Regions from separate parts of the Streptomyces sp. NPDC002701 genome, predicted to be linked through region 1. Evidence: riboswitches for the same ligand, from Rfam matches in the RefSeq annotation. Region 1 holds a riboswitch; each other region holds the start of a gene.
What was found. A riboswitch is a leader RNA that binds a small molecule or an ion and turns the genes downstream of it on or off. The one in region 1 is predicted to bind cyclic di-AMP.
Positions count from the first base shown of each region.

Region 2: it holds a riboswitch for cyclic di-AMP, as region 1 does, so the genes downstream of both, ACFYXC_RS11105 (NlpC/P60 family protein) here and ACFYXC_RS11570 (transglycosylase family protein) in region 1, are expected to answer to the same signal.
Region 3: it holds a riboswitch for cyclic di-AMP, as region 1 does, so the genes downstream of both, ACFYXC_RS15855 (M23 family metallopeptidase) here and ACFYXC_RS11570 (transglycosylase family protein) in region 1, are expected to answer to the same signal.

Region 1 is NZ_JBIAQL010000003.1:706,186-709,416, reverse strand. It holds gene ACFYXC_RS11580 (cytochrome P450) at 1-254, shown strand, start outside; gene ACFYXC_RS11575 (transglycosylase family protein) at 454-1,374, shown strand; cyclic di-AMP (ydaO/yuaA leader) riboswitch at 1,575-1,749, shown strand; gene ACFYXC_RS11570 (transglycosylase family protein) at 1,754-2,467, shown strand; gene eno (phosphopyruvate hydratase) at 2,875-3,231, shown strand, end outside.
Region 2 is NZ_JBIAQL010000003.1:598,380-601,610, forward strand. It holds gene pcrA (DNA helicase PcrA) at 1-1,026, opposite strand, end outside; cyclic di-AMP (ydaO/yuaA leader) riboswitch at 1,373-1,546, shown strand; gene ACFYXC_RS11105 (NlpC/P60 family protein) at 1,553-2,713, shown strand; gene ACFYXC_RS11110 (hypothetical protein) at 2,744-3,097, opposite strand.
Region 3 is NZ_JBIAQL010000005.1:18,312-21,542, reverse strand. It holds gene ACFYXC_RS15870 (dihydrofolate reductase family protein) at 1-72, shown strand, start outside; tRNA gene ACFYXC_RS15865 (tRNA-Met) at 141-214, shown strand; gene ACFYXC_RS15860 (PP2C family protein-serine/threonine phosphatase) at 405-1,592, shown strand; cyclic di-AMP (ydaO/yuaA leader) riboswitch at 1,925-2,082, shown strand; gene ACFYXC_RS15855 (M23 family metallopeptidase) at 2,094-3,143, shown strand.

The sequences.
Region 1 (3,231 bases):
ACCCCGACACCCTCGACCTCTCCCGGCGTGACAACCCGCACCTCGGTTACGGCCACGGCATCCACTACTGCCTCGGCGCGCCCCTCGCCCGGCTGGAGGGCCGGACCGCGCTGACCACGCTGCTGACCCGCCTGCCCGACCTGCGACTCGCGGCGGATTCCGCCGATTTGAGGTGGCGGGGAGGGCTCATCATGCGGGGATTGCGCACGCTTCCGGTGGAGTTCACCCCGGTCGCGAAGTCTGGCAGGCGGTAGCAGTCGGGGCACCTGAAGGTGAGTCTCCGTCAACTTTGTGATCTTCACGTTATCTACGCTGCATCGACTTGTGACAAGAGTTCGAGTGCCTATACGTTCACCCATCAATGCGGCAGGTCTCGCCGGTCGCAGCAGTCACGAGCGCAGCTCATCGCTGTGTCCTGTGCGTATTCCTTGCTGTCACGCGAAAGGCAATCGCATGCTCTCCGGGAACGGCCGTCATCGTCGCCCCCGCCAGGCTCCGGCGCTCCTCGTCGCCGCGGGCGTGACCGGATCGGCCATCGCGATCCCCCTGCTCGGCGCGACCGGCGCGAGCGCCGCCAGCGGCACGACCTGGGACGCGGTCGCCGAGTGCGAGAGCGGCAGCTCGTGGAGCGCCGACACCGGCAACGGCCTCTACGGCGGGCTCCAGATGACCCAGGAGACGTGGGAGGGGTACGGCGGCCTCGACTACGCGCCGAGCGCCGACCAGGCCAGCCGCTCGCAGCAGATAGCCGTCGCCGAGAAGGTCCTCGCGGACCAGGGGACGACCGCCTGGGCGACCTGCGGCCTGCTCGCCGGCCTGACCGAGGACTCCGACTCCGCGAACGTCGACACCGGCCTCGCCAAGGACTCCGCCGACGCGCCGTCCGACACGGACGGTACGGAGGAGAGCGGCGGCACGAAGTCCGACGCGTCCCTGGACAGCGGTCCGGCCTCCGTGGGCGACTCCGGCTCGGGCGCGCAGAGAACGGACAGCGGCTCCACGGGCGGTACGAAGAAGACCGACGACTCGGACAAGTCCGCCCAGAACGACGACGCTTCGACCGAGGTGGACACCGAGGGCTCCGGCCGCCACCGCGGTGGCAGCGCCGAGGCGGCCGACACCGCTCCCCGCGCGGACGACTACGCCGGCCGGCACGCCTCGCGCGGGGACAGCGACTCGCGCGTCCTCGCCCCCGAGGGCTCGTACGTGGTCCGCAACGGGGACAGTCTCTCGGCCATCGCCGACTCCCAGGACGTCAAGGGCGGATGGAGCGAGCTGTACGCCGCGAACAAGGACACCATCGGCGCCGACCCGAACCTCATCATCCCCGGTCAGAGCATCGTCGTCGACGACACGGCGGCCGCGAGCAAGTAGTGACCAAGGCGCCGAATCGGGCCAAAACCAGCGGTAGTTCGCGGTGAATGTCCGATTTGGTGAAGTGAGAGATGGATCTCAACCACCCTGATCGTCTTTGAAATTCGGCGGACCGCATGTCTACGGTCGTGACCGCTCGCCATTGGTGGGCCCCGACGGTCGCACGCCGAATCCTGCCAACGGCCGTACGGGAACAGTCGTCGCGTAAAGCGCCGTAGGCAGGAGCGGGGGACCCAGGTAAGTGCCGGACCCGGTCGTCGGGACGAGACCGGGCACGGCTTGGGGTTAAGCCGCGTGACAGCAGTGTCGCGCGGCCGGGCAACTCACTCGGCCCGAACCCGACAGCTCACCTCGCAGGCGTCGGTGAGGGGATCGCTTCATGCTGCTTTCGAACAAGGGCAAGCACCGCCGTCCGTCCAAGGCCACCCGCATCGCCACACTGGCCGGCGTCACCGGTGCCGCCATCGCCGCCCCGCTGATGGCGGCCGGCAACGCGTCCGCCGCGACCGCCTCCGAATGGGACACCGTCGCCCAGTGCGAGTCCGGCGGCAACTGGTCGATCAACACCGGCAACGGCTACTACGGCGGCCTGCAGTTCTCGGCCTCCACCTGGGCCGCGTACGGCGGCAACGCGTACGCCTCCACCGCCGACCAGGCGTCCAAGTCCCAGCAGATCGCCGTCGCCGAGAAGGTGCTGGCGAGCCAGGGCAAGGGTGCCTGGCCGAGCTGTGGCGTGGGCCTGTCCGGCGCCTCGACCGGCAACACCGCTCCCTCGGACTCCGGCTCGTCGAACTCGAACGGCTCCGGCCAGAGCACCTCGCAGCCGCAGCAGCGGCAGAACACGCAGCCCGCCGAGGAGCGTGCCTCGCGTTCGCAGGAGCGGCCGGCCGCGAAGAAGACCGTCGAGACCCCGACCGGCAAGAAGGTCAAGAAGGGTGACGGCGAGTACAAGGTCGTCAAGGGTGACACCCTCAGCGAGATCGCCGACAAGAAGAACGTCAAGGGCGGCTGGGCGAAGCTCTACAAGCTGAACGACGACATCGTCGACGACGCCGACTTCATCTTCCCGGGCCAGCAGCTGCACCTCAGCTGACCCCGGCGGTCGCGCCCCCTCGGCGGGCCGGACGTCGTCCCGGGTCGGGGTTCTGGCCGCTCGGCCCCGGCCCGGCCGGCGATCGCGTCCACAGCCGCGTCGCGACTGAACCACAGCGCTCTCACATCCGTGTCCTCCATGGTGGAGGCCGCGTGAGGGCCACCCCCGTCCCCCACGGGCTCCCCGCTCCGGTGCGTGTTCCCCCGTACGCACCGGGGCGGGGCTTTTTCTGTCCCCGTCTTTGTTCCGTTCGGAAACAATTTCCTCTCGGTTCCGTCCACGAGGCGGCCGGGGGCCCGGTGACGCCCGGCAGCCGGTTAGGCTCATCCCGCGGGGCCACCACGGCCTGCACCCAACCGGGCCTCCGGCCCGGCACAGCTTGCGTCACATCCCAGAAGGAGATGCTCGTGCCGTCCATCGACGTCGTCGTAGCCCGGGAAATCCTGGACTCCCGAGGCAACCCCACGGTCGAGGTCGAGGTCGGCCTCGACGACGGCAGCACGGGTCGTGCCGCCGTTCCGTCCGGCGCCTCCACCGGTGCCTTCGAAGCCGTCGAGCTCCGCGACGGGGACCCCAACCGCTACCTCGGCAAGGGTGTCGAGAAGGCCGTCCTCGCCGTCATCGAGCAGCTCGGCCCGGAGCTCGTCGGTTACGACGCCACCGAGCAGCGCCTCATCGACCAGGCGATGATCGACCTGGACGCCACCGACAACAAGGGCTCGCTCGGCGCCAACGCGATCCTCGGTGTCTCCCTCGCCGTCGCC
Region 2 (3,231 bases), 110 kb from region 1:
CGTCGCGCCGCGGAAGGCGTAGATCGACTGGTCGGCGTCACCGACGACGCACAGCTCGGCGGACGGGAGGTCGCCCTCCGTCGGCGGGACGTCCTCGGGGTGCGCGACGGGGTCGGTGGCGGTGCCGACGAGTTCCCGGACGAGGGAGTACTGCGCGTGGTTCGTGTCCTGGTACTCGTCGACGAGGACGTGCCGGAAGCGGCGGCGGTAGTGCTCGGCGACGTCCGGGAAGGCGCGCAGGAGGTTGACCGTCGTCATGATCAGGTCGTCGAAGTCCAGCGCGTTCGCCTCGCGCAGCCGCGACTGGTACATCGCGTATGCCTGGGCGACGGTCTTCTCGAAGCCGTCGGCGGCCTGGGCCGCGAAGTCCTCCTCGTCGACCAGCTCGTTCTTCAGGTTCGAGATCTTGGCGCTGAAGGACTTCGGCGGGAAGCGCTTGGGGTCGAGGTCCAGGTCACGGCAGACCAGGGCCATCAGGCGCTTGCTGTCGGCGGCGTCGTAGATCGAGAAGGACGACGTGAAGCCGAGCTTCTTGCTCTCGCGGCGCAGGATCCGTACGCAGGCGCTGTGGAAGGTCATCACCCACATCGCGTTCGCCCGCGGGCCGACGAGCTGCTCGACGCGCTCCTTCATCTCGCCCGCGGCCTTGTTCGTGAAGGTGATCGCGAGGATCTGGCCGGGGTGCACCTTGCGCTCGCCCAGCAGGTGGGCGATGCGGTGGGTGAGCACCCGGGTCTTGCCGGAGCCGGCGCCTGCCACGATGAGCAGGGGTGAGCCGTGGTGGACGACCGCCGCGCGCTGGTTCTCGTTCAGCCCGTCCAGGAGCGCGGCCGGATCGACGAGCGGCCGTGGGGCGCCGTCGCGGTAGTGGCCGTCCCTGCTGGGGGGCACGTCGAACCGCCCGCCGAACAGGTCGTCCGGAACGGGGTCCGGCGCCTCGTCCTCGGGCGGCGGCGGGGACTCCGTCTCGTGGGCCTGCGAGGGTCCGAGGTCCGCCAGGAAGCTGTCATCAAAGAGGCTGCTCATCGCTCTACGAGTCTAGGCGTCCCCACTGACACCCCGCCGCCACCGCCGGAACCTCACCGAAAATCACGGCCCGTCGACGCCCCGTGGGAAGCCCGAGAACCGCGCGACCAGCACGCACGCACCCGCGGACCCACGGATTGCTCGCGGAAATCCCTTCCGCACGCCCCTCGCGCCACTTCGGGCACATCCACCCAGAACGCACCCAAATATCGACACCGAACGACGTTCACAGCTCAGGTCACGAAAATGTATCGGGCATATCGCACATCAAACTTCACAGGTGCCACACGAATTGGCTAACTTTCGCGTAGGTCGCTCGACCCGCACCGGCGAACAACGCCGGGCCGAGCGGCCTCCGCCGAATCCGGTACGCCCTCGTGGCCACCGGAACCGGGGACCCAACCGACATTGGGGTGAATCGGCCCGGCTCCCGCACGGGAATCAGGGCCGTAGGGCAAACCTTCCGAAGCATTCGCCCGAACCCGACAGCTAACTCGGTAGGCGGATGACGGAAGGAGACGCCCTCGTGGCGCCACACCGCAAGTCGCGGTCCGCCGGTTCCATGGGCATGCGGACGCCGGCTCTCGCCACCGCGGCCCTGACCTCGGTGGCCCTACTCTCCCAGACGGCGGACGCCGCGCCCGCCGCGGAGCCCAACCCGAGCATGGAGGAAGTCCGGAAGAAGGTCGACGACCTCTACCAGCAGGCGGGTACGGCCACCGAGAAGTACAACGCGGCCAAGGAGAGGACCACCAAGCAGCGCAAGCGCGTGGGCGGCCTCCTGGACGACGTGGCGAAGCGCACGGAGAAACTGAACAGCGCGCGCGAGGCGCTCGGGACCTTCGCCGCGGCTCAGTACCGCACGGGAGCCTCGGCCCCCGACACGGCTTCCCTCCTCCTCGCGGACGAGCCGCAGGACTACTTCGACCAGACCCAGCTGATGAACCGGCTGACCGCCCGGCAGAAGCAGGCCGTCGACGACTACGCGACGCAGCGGGCCGTCACGACGCAGAAGCGGCAGGAGGCGTCGGAGGGCCTGGAGACGCTGACCGCGACGCAGAGCACGCTGAAGACGTCCAAGGCGGACGTCCAGCGCAAGCTCGCCGAGGCGCGCGCACTCCTTTCCCGGCTGACCTCGCAGGACAGGGCCCGGCTCGCGGCGATCGAACGGGAGAGGCAGCAGGAGGCCCGCCGCAAGGCGGACGAGCTGGCGCGGCAGCAGGCGGCCGACGCGGAGCGCCGGCGCCAGGAGGCGGCGGCTCAGGCCCCGCGGGGCACGGGTGCCGCCACCGGCCCGGGCACCGGTACGGGGAGCGTCCCCGGCTCCGTCGCGACCGCCACCAAGGCGGCCAAGGCGCTCGCCTTCGCCCGCGCGCAGATCGGCAAGCCGTACGTCTGGGGCGCGAGCGGTCCCGGTTCGTACGACTGCTCCGGGCTCACCCAGGCCGCCTGGAAGGCCGCCGGTGTGACCCTGCCGCGCACGACGTGGGACCAGGTCGAGACCGGCACGACGGTCTCCGTGGAGAGCGCCCAGCCCGGTGACCTCGTCTTCTTCTACGACGACATCAGTCACGTCGGCATCTACGCCGGCGACGGCATGATGGTCCACGCCCCCAGGCCGGGCGCGTACGTCCGCGAGGAGTCGATCTTCTCCATGCCGGTCCACGGCGTGGAGCGGCCGGCGTAGCTCACCGGATTCCGGAGCTCATCGCCCTGCTCAGGTCCAGAGCAGGGCGATGAAGACGTTCACCGTGGTGAGGCCGCCCACGAGGGCGAACAGGCCCTTCTCGGCCCTCTCCTCGTCGCGCTTCACATAGACGAGGCCGAGGATCACGACCAGCAGGGCCAGCTTCACGCCGATCTTGACGTTGTCGACGCTCTGGTCGTCGGCCTGGTTGAGGCCGACGAGGACCACGCCGGTGACCAGCATGGTCAGCGCGCCGTGCAGCATGACGGGGGTGAAGCGGGCGGTGCCGTCCCCCATGGCCTTCAGCTGGGTGAGGAAACCGCCCAGCAGGGCGGCGATCCCGATGATGTGCAGGGCGACGAAGACATGAATCAGTACGTCCATGAGCCCGGACCCTAACCGGACCCCGGTACGCCGCCTCGCGCCGCCCCGGGCACGGGCACCCGCCACGGCCCACTCTCTCTCCGCGCCCTCCGCACCTCGTGCTCACGGAACCCGTAGCAGTACCCCGCCCGCCG
Region 3 (3,231 bases), on a different contig from region 1:
GCCGGCGTCGACGTCCTGGTGCTCCCGGAGTACGAGGACGCGGCGAAGGCGCCCAACCGGCACCTCGGCTGAGCCGGCGTTCACCGCGCATTTACCCATGTGCTGCGCGTCCCGCGGATGGCGTACACTGGTCTCAACGACGCGGGGTGGAGCAGCTCGGTAGCTCGCTGGGCTCATAACCCAGAGGTCGCAGGTTCAAATCCTGTCCCCGCTACTGAAGACCTGAGGCCGGAATCCATGGGATTCCGGCCTCAGGTGTTTTCCCGTCCACGTCTCCCCGTCCATCGTCCGGGGGGCGTGCGCCCGCACGTCGGACGAGGTGGCGCTCACCCGCCCGGTCCCCGTCGGCTCGCCCCGCGCTCCCGCTCCCGGAACGCTGGACGCAGGCCGAGGGCAGGAGACAGGTGAACGGGCGTCGAGCGGGCGAGCAGCGGGCGCCGGGTTCCGCCGAGCCCTCCGCCTCCGCCGAAGCCTCCGCCGAGCCCTCCGCCGATCCGGCGCCCGGCTCCGTCGCGGCGCCCGAGAGGCGGTCCCTGTCGTACACCCGCGAATCCGTCCGCGTGCTGCCGGCGCTCCTGATCGTCGCGGGTGTCCTCTACGACCTCCTCACCCCGCGGTACTTCACCGCGGCCCCCTTCCTCACCGCCGCCCTGCTTGTCGCCGCACCGCTCCTGTCACTCCGCGCCACCGTGTGGACGGGCATCGCGGGGACGACTGCCATGGTCCTTGCGACCCTGCGGTTCACCATCGACGCGAGTGCCGTCACCGAGATCGCCACCGTGGCCACGGTCGCCTGCCTCGCCGTCGTCATCAACCGGCTGGTGACCCTGGGCAACGCCCGCCTCGCCTCCGCGCACGAGATCGCCGAGGCCGCCCAACGGGCCGTACTGCCCGAACCGGCCGCGCGGACCGGCGGGCTCGACCTCGCGGTCAGATACGTGGCGGCGCAGGCCGACGCCCTCATCGGAGGTGACCTGTACGCCGTGCAGGACACCTCCTACGGCGTCCGGCTCGTCGTGGGGGACGTACGAGGGAAGGGCATGGGCGCGGTGGCGGCCGTGGCCGTCGTCATCGGGGCCTTCCGCGAGGCCGCCGAACAGGAGGCCACCTTGGGGGCGGTCGCCCAGCGGCTGGAGCGGGCACTGACGCGCGAGGGAGTCCGGCGGGACAGCGTCGAGGTCTTCGAAGGCTTCATCACCGCCGTGCTCGCCGAGATCCCGCACGGCACCCAGGGCGTACGCCTGGTCAACCGCGGCCACCCCGGGCCCCTCCTCCTGCTTCCCGACGGAACCGTGCGCACGCTCGCCGCGGCGGAGCCCGCGCTGCCCCTCGGCATGGGCGACCTCGGGGCCTGGCCCGACCGCGTGCAGGAGGCGGAGTTCCCGTGCGGGGCCATGCTGCTCTTCCACACGGACGGACTCTCCGAGGCCCGGGACGAACGGGGCGACTTCTTCGATCCGGCGCGACGGCTGGCCGGGCGGTTCTTCACCGGCCCCGACGCGCTGCTCACCGAGCTGGTGGCCGATGTCGACCGGCACACCGGGGGCGGGAGCACGGACGACATGGCGCTGCTCGCCGTGCGACGGCCGTGATCCCGGCCCGCCGTGCCCCACACTGCGGGTGCTGCGTGCCGTGCGTGTGCGGCATGTGCTGCGTGGGGTGCGTGGGGTGCGTGTGGTGATTTTACGAGGGCTATATCACCTGCAGTAGTCGAATGACGCCCCTGCGCACAACGGCTGACACATCGTCAGCAAAATTGGTGCCCGTGAACGGCGATCGACTCGCCCGATTTACCCCGCTGACGTCCTGTTGGTCCAGGCCAGGAGCCGTAACGATCATCAAGAACAGCTTGGAATCAGGTGCCTCGGTCTATTAACGTTCGATAACGCAGCGCGGTCGTCCCAGCCGTCACAAGAGACGGCTCCGTGCGCACGCGCCGAATCCCGCAAGGGAACCGGGGAACCACCTACATGGGGTGAATCGCGTGTCTTTCGCGGTGGAGTACACCGCGGTTGACGCGCGTAGGAGACCTTCCTGCTCCGAACCCGTCAGCTAACCCGGTAGGCGAGAAGGAAGGAAAGGAGCGCGCCCACGTGGCGTCCAATCGGCCTGCGCCCGCACCCTCGTTCGTGCCGAACGAGTTGACGGGTGAGACCTCGGGTGAGAAGAAGCCCGACACCTTCGCCTTCGGTGCCCCCAAGGACGAGGAGACCTGGGAGGTCTGGAATCCCAGTGCGGACACCGTCCTTCCCGTCCGCGGCCGGCACCGCGTCTCCAAGCAGCGTGGCGGAGGACTCGCGCGCAGCTCGACCGTCCTGGGCGTCGGTGTCATAGCCGCCGTCGGCGCGGGCGGTATGGCCACCGCGCAGACCGGCAAGCCGCCGGTGTCGATCTCGGTCCCCGACCTGCCGAACGTGGGCTCGCTGATCTCGGACGACGAGGTCCCCGAGGGTTCCAGCACGCCGCTCACCGCCGCCGGCCTCACCACCGCCGACGCCGAGCAGGGCAACGCGGACGCCGGCGAGGCCCTGCGCGCCCGCATCATGCTCCAGGCCGAGCTCCAGCAGGACCAGGTCGACCGCGAGGCCCAGGCGGCCGCCGAGGCCGCCGCCGCGAAGAAGGCCGCCACGCTCGCGGCCAAGGAGCAGGAGGCGGCGAAGGCCAAGGCCGCCGCGGCCAAGGAGAAGAAGGAAGAAGAGGCCAGGGCGAAGGCCGAGGCCGCGCGCCTCGCCGAGCTCGCCAAGCAGTACACGCTGCCCACCTCCTCGTACACGATCACCTCGACGTACGGCCAGGCCGGTTCGCTGTGGTCCTCAGGCCAGCACACGGGTCTGGACTTCGCCGCTCCCACGGGTACCCCGCTCAAGGCGGTTCACAGCGGCACGATCACAGAAGCGGGCTGGAACGGCTCGTACGGCTACCGCACGGTGCTCACGCTCGACGACGGTACGGAGATCTGGTACGCCCACCAGTCGTCGATCGGCGTCAGCGTCGGGCAGAAGGTCAGCACCGGCGACGTCATCGGCCGTGTGGGCGCGACCGGGAACGTCACCGGCGCGCACCTTCACCTTGAGGTCTACACCAGCGGTGGTGCGCCGGTGGACCCGATGGCCTGGCTGCGGGGCAACGGGCTCAACCCGTAGCAACTCGGATCAACCCGTAGCAACTCGTACAGCAGCGGCTGTCTTTGTTCCATCGAGCCGGAACCCGAACCGAACGGTTCGGGTTCCG